3 regions of the Rothia sp. HMSC071C12 genome follow, and region 3 is predicted to be linked to each of the others. Evidence: riboswitches for the same ligand, from Rfam matches in the RefSeq annotation. Region 3 holds a riboswitch; each other region holds the start of a gene.
What was found. A riboswitch is a leader RNA that binds a small molecule or an ion and turns the genes downstream of it on or off. The one in region 3 is predicted to bind S-adenosylmethionine.
Positions count from the first base shown of each region.

Region 1: linked by a shared signal. The riboswitch ahead of HMPREF2942_RS07835 (methylenetetrahydrofolate reductase) and the one ahead of HMPREF2942_RS01495 (ABC transporter ATP-binding protein) in region 3 are both predicted to bind S-adenosylmethionine.
Region 2: linked by a shared signal. The riboswitch ahead of HMPREF2942_RS02660 (bifunctional o-acetylhomoserine/o-acetylserine sulfhydrylase) and the one ahead of HMPREF2942_RS01495 (ABC transporter ATP-binding protein) in region 3 are both predicted to bind S-adenosylmethionine.

Region 1 is NZ_KV814376.1:83,648-87,776, forward strand. It holds gene metE (5-methyltetrahydropteroyltriglutamate--homocysteine S-methyltransferase) at 1-1,657, opposite strand, end outside; gene HMPREF2942_RS07835 (methylenetetrahydrofolate reductase) at 1,812-2,717, opposite strand; SAM riboswitch class I at 2,835-2,951, opposite strand; partial or broken gene HMPREF2942_RS07840 (ATP-binding cassette domain-containing protein) at 3,367-4,129, shown strand, end outside.
Region 2 is NZ_KV814370.1:3,857-7,985, reverse strand. It holds gene HMPREF2942_RS02675 (ABC transporter) at 1-41, opposite strand, end outside; gene HMPREF2942_RS02670 (ABC transporter permease) at 43-903, opposite strand; gene HMPREF2942_RS02665 (ABC transporter ATP-binding protein) at 900-1,886, opposite strand; SAM riboswitch class IV at 2,226-2,338, shown strand; gene HMPREF2942_RS02660 (bifunctional o-acetylhomoserine/o-acetylserine sulfhydrylase) at 2,442-3,788, shown strand; gene HMPREF2942_RS02655 (homoserine O-acetyltransferase MetX) at 3,994-4,129, shown strand, end outside.
Region 3 is NZ_KV814368.1:85,273-89,401, reverse strand. It holds gene HMPREF2942_RS01500 (LLM class flavin-dependent oxidoreductase) at 1-979, opposite strand, end outside; SAM riboswitch class IV at 1,094-1,202, opposite strand; SAM riboswitch class I at 1,378-1,474, shown strand; gene HMPREF2942_RS01495 (ABC transporter ATP-binding protein) at 1,479-2,315, shown strand; gene HMPREF2942_RS01490 (aliphatic sulfonate ABC transporter substrate-binding protein) at 2,380-3,444, shown strand; gene HMPREF2942_RS01485 (ABC transporter permease) at 3,444-4,129, shown strand, end outside.

The sequences.
Region 1 (4,129 bases), on a different contig from region 3:
CCTCACCGCGCAGGCCCTCACCGTGACGCTTCACGTCACCGAACAGGATCGAGGGGCGGGTGCAACGCGAACCGTAGGACTGAACCCAGCCGTGGCGGGTGGTGGCGAAGCCGTCGAAGTTCTCAGCGAAGTACTGAACCATGTCGTTACGCTCAGCCTCACCGTGAACCAGCACGTCCAGGCCCAGCTCCTCCTGCAGCGCGATAACCGAAGCGATCTCGTCACGCAGGAAGCCGTTCAGCTCCTCAGCGGAAATCTTGCCCGCACGAGCCTCCGCACGGTGGCGGCGAATCTCAGCGGTCTGCGGGAAAGAACCGATGGTGGTGGTCGGCAGCTTCGGCAGGTTCAGGTCGGCCTGAGCCGCGCGGCGAACGTCAATAGTCGGGCGGTCGAAGTCCTCGGGAGTCACAGCTGCGGCGCGGGCACGAATCTCGTCGTTGTGCTTGCGCGGGTCAGCGGCGAAGCGAGCCAGCGCCTCGTCAGCAGCCTTCAGCTCCGGCTCAACAGCAGCCTCACCCTCAGCCAGGCCACGAGCCAGCAGAGCAATCTCAGCGACCTTCTGATCGGCGAATGCCAGACCATCCACGGGAACCTCGGCGGGGTCTTCCAGAGCCAGGTCGTGCGGCACGTGCTGCAGGGAGGTCGAGGAAGCCACAGACACGGCACCCTCGGATGCGCCGGGCAGCGCCTCCAGAGTCTTCAGTGCGGCACGAACATCAGCACGCCACACGTTACGGCCGTTCACAACACCGGCAACCAGGTGCACACCAGCAGCAGAAACAGACTCCAGCTCAGCCTTCGAGTACACGCCGTGCACCAGGTCAAGGTGCAGCGCCTCAATACCGGTGCCCAGCAGCGCCGGCAGGTTCTCACGCAGGGAACCGTAGGGGCTGGTCACCAGAATCTGCGGGCGCTTCTCGCCAGCAGCCAGGGCACGGTAGGTGCGCTCAGCCAGCTGCGCAACCTTCGCGTTGTCGGCACGGTCCACGGTCAGGCCCGGCTCGTCCAGCTGAACCCACTCAACACCGCGCTCAGCCAGCTGCTCCAGCACCTGAGCGTACGCGGCAACGAACTCATCCAGACGGTCAACGGGGGAGAAGTCCTCAGCGGAACCCTGCTCAGCCTTAGCACCCAGCAGCAGGGTCAGCGGGCCAACGATCTGCGGGCGAACCTTCACACCAGCCTGCTTTGCAACCTCAAGCTGCTCGTCAATAGCCTCAAGGTTCAGCTTAATCTCGGTACCGGCACCAATCTCGGGCACCAGGTAGTGGTAGTTGGTGTCGAACCACTTAGTCATCTCCAGCGGAGGCAGGGTCTCGGTACCGCGCGCCAGTGCGAAGTAGCCGGGCAGATCCAGCAGACCGCGTGCGTCCTTAGCCTCAGCCAGACGCTCGGGAACCAGGGTGAACAGGCGAACAACGTCGAGCACCTGGTCGTAGTAGGAGAAGGTTGCCGGAATCGAGTAGTTGTCAGCCTTCAGACCGGCGGCGGTCACGCGCTCGAAGTAGGTGCGCTGCACGTCTGCGGCGGTGTCCTGCAGCTCCTGCAGGGTGGCCTTGCCCTTCCAGAAAGCCTCCTGAGCCTTCTTCAGCTCACGGAAGCGGCCCACGCGGGGGTAACCAACAATAGTTGCGGCGGGGAATGCGGTGTTCGACATAATATTTTTTTCCTTTACTGGGGATAGATGTGGGAGTCGGTTCCGGCGTTTTACCACCCGACTGTGGGTGGTGAAACGGAGGACTCAACAACTCCCGGAATATTTGCGGGGGAGACAATGGGAACGCATCCGACAAGGAGCGTTACGGGTTGGGTTAGGCGTATTCCAGTTCGCTCAGCGGCTGAGAGAAACGGTTACTGTACCGCGGCAAATCCAGCTGGTCCAGAACGTCCAGAACCGCGGCATGCTCGTTGAAGGTGAAGAAGTGCAGGCCCGGTGCGCCCGCGTCCATCACGGTGCGGCACTGGTTCAGCGCGTACTCAACACCGATGCGGTGCAGCTCTGCGTTACTGGTTGCTGTCTCTAGGGCGTAGGCGAGGTCCGTCGGGACTTCCATGCCCGCCATCTGGCAAAGATTCTGCAGGCGCTTCAGCGAGGTTACCGGCATGATGCCCGGAATAATCGGAATATCCACGCCCGCCAGGTGCGCCGAATCGACCAGGGCGCTGTAGCGTTCATCCTCAAAGAACACCTGAGTGATTGCGAAATCCGCGCCGGCACGCTGCTTGGACAGCAGAATCTCAATATCCTGCAACAGGGATGCGGACTCGGGGTGCTTCTGCGGGTATGCCGCCACACCAATCGACACCTTGCCAGCAGCCAGGTGAGCGAAATCTTCACGCTCCACGCGGCGAATGAGCTCTACCAGGTAGCGGGCGAAAGGAAGTTCAGAAACCTGACCATCCTGAATATCACCGCGAAGAGCCAGGAAACCGCGCACGCCCAGACCCAGAATCAGGCGGACCGCACGCTCCAGCTCATGCACCGAGTGGCCTGCACAAATCAGGTGAGCCAGCGGGGTGAGGGAGGTTTCATGCACCAGGTGGTCGAGCAGCGCCAAGGTCTTCTGGCGGCGCTTAGCGTCACCGGCGTAGGTGACCGACACGTAGTCGGGGTTGGTGCCCTCAAGCTCCGCAATGGTGCGGAGCAGCGACTCACAGCTCGCCTGTGAGCGCGGAGGGAATAGCTCAAAAGAAAGAGCCGGGTGAACTGTAGTCATAACCATCCTTCGTGTTCACCCGATAGATACGCACCGGGAGGGTGCGCGAATTCTTCTGCAGGATGCGCGCCACCGGTTTGCGGGTGCGCATCATCAAGGGGTGCCGAAGGGTATTCTTCTCTATCGGTTCTGGCGGGAGCACCTTGTCCGCACCCTGCACCGTGACGGTGGGGGATACTGGCGAGGTTGCTGCGACGTCGACGAGCCAGATCTCTCGGTCGCTCTTGATAGATAACGCTTTCACTCTACCCACCGCCTCCGAGGGCGTGCAAGGGGTGCGGCGGTTGATGTCCTAATATTTCTGGACATGACATTGGGGAGAAATATGAACTTAATATGACTGACTATGACGAAGGGGGCTGGGGGCGTTGCGGGTAGAGCTGTCGGCTAACCCCTGGATGCCCGAAAATATCACAGATATATCTGCTTAATATTCTTGGACACGCACGAATATATGTGTTTTATATTTCAATGAGGAGTAGGGTAACTAATGAAGCACGGGTAGTGTTTCGACGTCCGCTCATCGAGGAGTTTCAGGGCTCAAAGATGAGTTCAATACGACTTTGTGAGCGTGGTGAGAATGAAAAAGCTATTTTCTTCTATACTCTGGTCTTTCCGCCTAGCCTGGAAAACCTGTCCTGGGACCCTAGTGAGCGTCGCCCTATCGCTAGCCGTCATAGCCTGCATTCCCCTGAGTCAGTCCCTGCTGATTGGTAATACAGTATCAGCCTTGAGCGGTTCAAATGGTGGTGCGGCCTGGATTTATATCGTTGCTCTTGCCCTTGTTGTCGGAATTAATATCATTGCTAAACGCTGGGTCATAAGTAACATGCTCATCCTCAAATCAAAGGTGAACTATCGGGTTCACTGCATGTTAAATAACAGGTTATCTACATTTCCGTTATCTGATATAGGTAGCACAAAATCACAGGAAGATATACGTGCTGCTAGAGAGGCAATATCGAAACAGGAATTGCAGGTTCACACCATGTCAGTTATGACACTGGTGAGTGCCTTCGCAATGGTGTTACTTCTCTGTCTTAATATCGCGAACGTCAGCATTGTGGCAGCAATTTTTGCGGCACTGTGTTCACTACCCCTATCTATTGCAATGGTGATTCTCGCTAAACGTGATTACGCTATCTACACCCTAATGTACGAGGATTATCGGGTAGAGAACTACTATCTAGACAATCTGATGGCTCAAAGTCGCGCCCAAGAACTTCACCTCATGAGAGCCTCCCGATTTTTCTCGCAACGCGTAGCGTCCTGGCGACGCCGGGCAGCCGGTAGGGAATTGAGCCTTGAAAGTGTTAGAGGAATCATCTCCGTAGTTGCAGGGCTACTCTGCTCTGTCTTACTTTTTGCGTCCCTGTACTTCCTTGTGGATTCAGGAGCCGATATATCGTATG
Region 2 (4,129 bases), on a different contig from region 3:
CGCGCCACGCTAGGCAGAGCGGCAGAAGAGAGAATACGCACGCTACATCGCCCCCAGGGTACCGCGATGACGGGCGGAGGCGAGAGCCTTCCGGGCAAAAAGGAAAGCACACAACGCCCAGATGAAGCTCACTGCCAGAGTCTGTGCCACGGGTAGGAGCGCATCCGCCGGGGTAGTGATGGCGGTACGCCCAAGTAGGAGGTGAACCGGCGCCTGCAGGGGAATGAGCACGCCCGCGGCATCCAGCCAGGCGGGCGCTTCAATGGTCGTGAAGAGAACCCCGGAAAGAATAAAAACCGGCACGAGCAATAGCTCCTCGTAGGCGATAGCGTTCGGCGTGGCCACGAAGAATACCGCAATCATGAACGTGACCGACAGGCACGCAAGCCACAGCAGGGGAACGCCCAGAACGTAGCGCGGCCAGAGTGCTGAAAAATCCGTGACCTGCGGGTTAAGCGTCACAAGAGCCCAGATGAGCCACGACAGGGGCAAAGCCGCCATACCCACAATGGAGGCGCTCGAAACGATAGCCGCCAGCACCCGCACCGGAGAAATCGACCCCGAACACAGGTACACGAGGGTCCCACGGAAACGCTCGAAATTGATGATGCCCGCAGACACGATGCAGACCGACCACATGCCCACAATGCCCGCGCGGGTCCACGCGAGGGTCGGGTCAACGGAGTGACCCGCGGAGCTCTGCGCCGCCGCATGCACGGCGAGCGCCTGAAGGATGACCGAGCCGAGTACCGTACTGATGAGCAGCTGAATGAAGTAGGGGACCGTCAGGAACTGGCGCAGGCTAAAGCCCATGAGTCGCAGTTGGCGGGCGCACTCCTGCCACAGGTCATACCGTCGACCCTGCCGCTGGAACTCTTCCGAGCGTTGCGTCTGAGCGTTCATCGCTTGAGCCCCTCCGCCATTGCCAGGTATGCCTCTTCCAAGGTTGCCGGGCGTGTGTACGGTTCGGTCCGTGCCCCAATGTTCGCGGTGGCAAGCCCCTCCGTGAGGATGCGGTGAGCCTCACCCGCCTCGAACGTGGTGCGCTCACCGTGCCAGTAGAGGGTTAGCTCCCAGCCGGAACCACGCGGGGCAAACAGCACCGCCGCCTTATCGTGGAGGAATCCGCGTAGTGTATCAAGACCCTCGGTGGCGGTGGCCTCGACCTGAACCACGGTCGTGGCGGCAATGCCGGCGTGCGCGGCAATATCCTCGAGGTTGCCGCTCACGGCGACAGAACCTGCGCCCAAAACGGTGATGGTGTGCGCTAGGTCCTCAATCTCGCCCAGCAGGTGGCTCGTCAGCAGAATGGCGGTACCTTCATTTGCCAGAGATCGGATGAGGGTACGCACGGTCAGAGCGATATCGGGGTCGAGCCCATTGGTCGGCTCATCCAGCAGGAGCAGGGCGGGGGAGCCGAGCAGGGCGCGGGCAATATGTAGGCGCTGCTTCATGCCGCGGGAAAACTCCTGGACAGGCCGCGTTGCCGCATCGGTGAGCTCTACGCGTGCTAGGGCATGCTCCACCTCGTGTCGTCGGGTCCGCCCGGAAACCCCCGCAACATCGGCGAAGAACAGCAGATTGTCGCGGGCACTAGCGCGCGGGTAGAAGCCGTTCTCCCCTCCCAAAGCTAGGCCCACGTGACGGCGCGCCCGCTGCGGGTGGGCGATAGCGTCAATACCGTTCACGGTAAGGTTACCGCCGGTGGGTGTGAGCAGGGTCGAGCACATCTGCACGGTAGTCGTTTTGCCCGCACCGTTGGGGCCGAGGAGGGCATGAATCTCACCGGAACTGACGCGAAGTGACACACGGTCGACGGCGGTAAAAGCGTTTTCACCTTTGCCAAAGACGCGGCTGAGCTGCGCCGCATCAAGAACAAGAGACATGGTAGGTAACCTTCGGGTATGACCCTCTGGCCCCTATACCGGAGGGATGCTGAGCAGGATAAACGGCGTAGCGAGCCGTAGTGAGTTGTACCCTGCGTGAGTGTATGTGTCATTTCAGTGTACCGAAAAACTGTAGATAAAAGTGATGGGGGTTACTGTGTGGATGGTGGGTGTCCGCCTCCGCATCTCGATTGCCTCGCCCTCGGATTGCCCCGGCACCGTCGCTCACGTTTTATGACAGACGTTAAAAAACGTCATCTTTGCAATGAAATGTCTTAAAGTGCCGTCTACCCACAAAACCCTTGACCCCGCCCCGTGCCCTGTGACACCCTGAATACAGGTCAAGAGCGCCAGCGACAAGCCCCAGCTAGCTGGCCGGCAACCCTCCTCCGCGGTGGGGTGCCCTGGGTGAAGACCAGGCGGCACGCACAAGCGTGACGCAAGCGCGGGACCGATGTGACCGAAAACGGTACATCAATCGTGACAGGATTATTCGACGACGATTCCTGTACCGTCGGCATGCGGCCCCCTAAGAATCCCCATTAGGAGCCACGCATGAGCAACAACACTACCGTCCCGACTCCCGCCAACCCCGCAGGTTGGAAGTTCGAAACCCGCCAGATTCACGCAGGTCAGGCGCCGGATGCCGCAACGGGAGCTCGGGCACTACCCATCTACCAGACCACTTCCTTCGTCTTTGACAGCGCCGAGCAGGCAGCGAACCGTTTCGCCCTCGCCGAGCTGGGCCCCATCTACACTCGCCTCAACAACCCCACCCAGGAAGCTATCGAAAACCGCATCGCTTCCCTGGAAGGCGGCGTTGGTGCGCTGCTGCTGGCATCCGGTCAGGCAGCTATCACCTACGCAATCCTGAACATTGCCGGCGCCGGCGACCACGTGGTCGCATCGCCCTCCGTGTACGGCGGCACCTACAACCTGCTCAAGTACACCCTCGCCGACCTCGGTATCGAAACCACCTTCGTTGAGGACCCGGACGACCTGGATGCATGGCGCGCCGCAGTCCGCCCCAACACCAAGCTCTTCTACGGCGAGTCCGTGCCCAACCCCCGCAACGACGTGCTCGACATTGAGCCCATTGCCGCAATTGCGCACGAAAACGGCGTACCCCTGATCGTGGACAACACCGTGCCCACCCCCTACCTGCTGCGCCCCATCGAGCACGGCGCAGACGTAGTCGTCCACTCCGCCACCAAGTACCTGGGCGGCCACGGCACCTCCATCGGCGGCGTGATCGTTGACTCCGGTAACTTCGACTACGGTGCAGACCCCGAGAAGTTCCCCAAGTTCAACCAGCCCGCCCCCGGCTACCACGGCCTGGTCTACGCACGCGATTTGGGTAAGGACTCCGCGTTCGGCGCGAACCTCTCCTACATCCTGAAGGCGCGCGTCTCCCTGCTGCGTGACACCGGCGCCGCAATCTCCCCGACCAACGCCTTCAACATCGGCATCGGTCTGGAGACTCTCTCCCTGCGCATCGAACGCCACATTGAGAACGCCACCAAGGTCGCCCGCTGGCTCGAAGCAAACCCGCAGGTCGACAAGGTTATCTGGGCTGGCGTGGAATCCTCCCCCTGGTACGAGCGTGCACAGAAGTACCTGCCCAAGGGCCCCGGTGCGGTGCTCGGCTTCACCCTCAAGGACGCAACCCTGGAGGAGACCCGCGACTTCGTGGACGCCCTGAAGCTGCACTCCAACGTGGCGAACATCGGTGACGTACGCTCGCTCGTGATTCACCCCGCCTCCACCACCCACTCCCAGCTTTCCGCTGAGGAACTGGAGAAGATTGGCGTGTACCCGAACTTCGTCCGCCTGGCAGTCGGTATCGAGAACATCGACGACATTCTCGCCGACCTGCAGCTGGGCTTCGATACCCTCTCCTAAACGGTGATGCAACCCGCAGGTGGACCGGCAAGCTACGGCTTTTCGGTCCACCTGCGGATTCCCCGTTACGGAGCATTTCATAAGCGCGCGGCACCGCCGCCTCGCTGCCTCAACCCGCAGACTCAACCGTAGATTCAACCCGCAGACGAGTACCCCGCTCACACCCGGCACCACCTCGCCGGCCAACCCAGTGAAGGGAACCCCCATGACCGCCCAGAGCACTAGCCAGTCCGGCACCACCCAGCCCGGCACTACCAACCAGCCTGTTACCGCGCCCATCCCCGTGGCGGGCACCCAGCGCGAACACCCCGAAGCGCAAGGCTACCTGCGTCAGCTGAACA
Region 3 (4,129 bases):
CGAACTGGGACAGGTCAACACCGGACCAGCCGCCGATGATAGCCTGTGCAGAGTCGAGGTTGATGTACTTCTTGTACTCCTCGTACTTTGCCTTTGCCTTCTCTTCGGTCTCATCCACGATGACCGAGAGCATTGCAAGGATCTTCACGTCGTCGCGGCTACGGCCCTGCTCCTCGGCAGCGGCGCGAATACGGTCGGTCACAACGCGGGTCAGGTCGGGACGCAGAGCGCTGATGAACACAGCCTCAGCGTGCTTACCGGAGAACTGCTGGCCACGGCTGGATGCGCCAGCCTGGAAAATCACGGGGGTGCGCTGCGGGCTCGGCTCGGTCAGGGAGATGCCGGGTACGGAGAAGTACTTGCCCTTGTGGCCAATCGGGTGGACCTTGGAGGGGTCAGCGTAGATGCCGCGCTCGCGGTCCTTGATGACTGCGCCGTCTTCCCAGGAGCCTTCCCACAGCTTGTAGCAGACGTCCAGGAACTCGTCGGCGATTTCGTAGCGCTCGTCGTGCGGGATCTGGGTGGGCAGGCCCTGGTTCTCAGCAGCCGAAGGCAGGTAAGAGGTCACAACGTTGAAGCCGACGCGGCCCTCAGTGAGGTGGTCGAGGGAGGCGTAGCGGCGAGCCAGGGTGTAGGGCTGCTCGAAAGTAGCGGCAGCAGTCACGCCGAAGCCGAGGTGCTCGGTCACTGCAGCCATTGCAGAAATCTGGGTTGCGGGGTCATTCACGGGAACCTGAGCGGCACCCTCAATGGCGGGAGCGGCAGAGTTCTTGTACACGTCGTAGATGCCGACCACGTCAGCGATGAACACGGCGTCAAACAGGCCGCGCTCAAGGGTCTTAGCCAGGTCAGTCCAGTACTTGATGGTGTTGTACTCGGTTGCGCGGGAGCGCGGGTGACGCCAGAGGTCGAAGCTCTGGTGACCAATGCAGGTCATTTCGAATGCGTTAACTACGATGCGCTTCTTCTGCTCAGCCATCGATTTTCCTTTCGCGAATGATCGGGGACGATCGGGTTAGTGCCCTGCACCCCGCGCGCCGCCTCCTTCTTGCCTTCTGCGTTCGGTGGTGGCCTTCGTGCAGGTGGCGCGTTCGCGCCGTACTTGCCTCGTAACGTTGAGGCCAGATCATCATCTGGGGCACCCCGCTACGGGAGAGGGTTGCCGCCCGGCTAGCCAGAGCTTAGCGCCGGGACTCATGATCTCGTGGTTTGAGTGTACGGGGCGCACGGGAGGGAGGTCACGTTTGTGACGAAAAAATCTTTTTGTGACGTGGAACCGAAATATTTCGTGATAAATGCGAAATATACGGTCATAGAAATTCATACGCGCCCGCAGGGTTGATTGAGGCACGCCACAGCCCATAGGGTGGGAGAAGCAAACCATCCAGAGCGACTGAGAGACCTGGCTCCACGACGTCGCAGCAACCGGCACGGATTCTTCCGCCCCCGGTGCTAACGCCAGGAACGATGGAAGTGACATGACACTCAACAGTGCAGTAACTGACGTACCCACCAGTGAAAAGAACGGCCGCCGTGCCGTATCCACCGCCGCCGTCCCCTTGAGCTTTGAAGGCGTCGGACAATCTTTCCCCGTGCCCGGCGGAACCCACGAAGTTCTTCGCGGAGTCTCCTTCACCGCAGCCCCCGGCGAGATTATCTCCGTCATCGGCTCCTCCGGATGCGGCAAATCCACTCTCCTGCGTGCAGCAGCAGGCCTGAACCGCATCACCGCAGGTACCGTGCGTATCGGCGAGAAGGCAGTGACCGGCCTCGACCCCCGCGTAGCTATCGGCTTTCAGGAACCGCGCCTGCTCCCCTGGCGCACCGTCGCCGACAACGTGGCTCTCGGACTACCGCAGGGCACCAAAAAATCTGAAGGCGCAGCATCCGTAGCGCGCCTGCTCGACCTGGTCGGCCTGGGCGAATACGCAACCCACCGTCCCAAGGAAATTTCAGGCGGTATGGCTCAGCGCGTGTCCCTGGCACGAGCGCTCGCACGCAACCCCGGCGTGCTGCTGCTCGACGAGCCCTTCGGTGCTCTGGATGCGCTGACCCGCATCAACATGCAGGATTTGCTGTTGGACGTGCACCGTCAAGACCCGACCACGATTCTGCTGGTCACCCACGATGTGGAAGAGGCGCTGTACCTCTCTGACCGGGTGATTGTCCTCGGTAAGGACACCCCGGAGGCGCCCGCCACCATCCAGCGCATTGTGACCGTTGACCGTTCTCACCCGCGTGACCGCGCCGATGCTGAGATCACGGCGCTGCGTAGCGAACTGTTGGCTGAGCTCGGCGTGGAAGATAACGCCTAAAGCCGCCACGCAACACATTTCTTACACATCACATCATCATCTTCAGAAGCGAAAAGATTTCATCATGACTTACTCCCCGTCTCGTCGTACCGCCCTCAAGTCCCTTGCCGCAGCCGCCGCTTTTGCTACTCTGCTCAGCGCCTGCGCCGGTGAAGGTTCCGGTTCCGCTAACGCCTCCGGTGCTGCCGGTGGTGGCAATCAGAACACCGTGACCATTGACTACGCGACCTACAACCCGCTGTCCCTGATTATCCGCAAGAAGGGTTGGCTTGAGACCGCCCTCGCCGCCGAGGGTAAGAAGGTTGAGTGGGTCAAGTCGGCCGGTTCGAACAAGGCGAATGAGGCGCTGCGTAGCGGCAATATTGATGTTGGCTCGACCGCCGGTTCGGCGGCGCTGCTGGCACGCGCTAATGGCTCCCCCATCAAGGTCATTAGCCTCTACTCGCAGCCGGAATGGTCGGCACTGGTGACCCGCAAGGATTCGGGCATCACCAAGGTTGCGGACCTGAAGGGTAAGACTGTTGCCGTGACCAAGGGTACCGACCCGTACTTCCTGCTGCTGCAGGCACTCAAGCAGGAGGGTATTTCCGCTTCGGATCTGACCATTCAGAACCTGCAGCACGCCGACGGCCGCACCGCCCTGGATAACGGTCAGGTCAACGCGTGGAGCGGCCTGGACCCGATTATGGCTGCCGCCGAGGTGGAAAGCGGCGACGTGCTCTTCTACCGCAACCTGAACTTCAACACCTACGGCTTCCTGAACGCGACCGAGAAGTTCATTCAGTCCAACCCGACCGCCGCACAGACCATCGTGGACGTGTACGAGTACGCTCGCGCCTGGGCTAAGAAGAACCCCGAAGAGGCAGTGAAGATTGTCGAGGAGGAGTCCGGCATTAAGCACGAGACTGCTCAGGTCGTCATGGAGCGCACCCACCTGGATATCGACCCGGTTCCGGGCGCTAAGCAGGTTGAGGTTCTCAAGGGTGTCGGCCCGATTCTGGTCGAGTCCGGCGACGTTCCCTCCCAGTCCGACGTGGACAAGGCACTAAACAGCATTGTGGACGACCAGTTCGCAAAGAAGGCTGACAGCGCAGCCGTTGAGAAGATCGCAAAGGTGGTTGAGAAGTAATGACCGCCGCAACGATCACCGCCGCCTCCAGCGCTCGCGCTGAGCGTGCCGAGAAGCGTGTCTCTTCCGTGAAGCTGCCGTCGAACCCGTTCGCCGGTAAGCAGTACCTGGGCCTGATTCTTCCCCTGGCGCTGATTGCCCTCTGGTACATTCTGAGCACGAACGGCGTGTTCACCCAGGTTCAGCTGCCCTCCCCCGACCGTGTGGTCAGCGCCGGTGTTGAGCTGGCGCAGCGCGGCGAGTTGGGCCGCCACGTGGCGATTTCTACTCAGCGTGTGCTGATTGGTTTCGGTATTGGTGCCGTGCTCGGCCTGGTGCTGGGTGCGCTGATTGGCCTGTCTGCGCCGGTGCGTCTGATTGCCGCACCGACCATTGGTGCGCTGCGTGCCGTGCCGTCCCTGGCGTGGGTTCCGCTGCTTCTGCTGTGGATCGGTATCGGCGAGAATTCCAAGGTGACCCTGGTTGCTATTGGTGCGTTCTTCCCGGTATACACCACGGTTTCTGCGGCTCTGGCGCACGTTGACCCCAAGCTTGTGGAGGCGGCACGCGCCTTCGGCCTGAAGGGTCTGCGCCTGTTCACCACGGTTCAGCTTCCCGCGGTTCTGCCGTCGGTTGTTTCGGGTCTGCGTCTGGCGCTGGCTCAGGCGTGGCTGTTCCTGGTCGCCGCTGAGCTGCTGGGTGCATC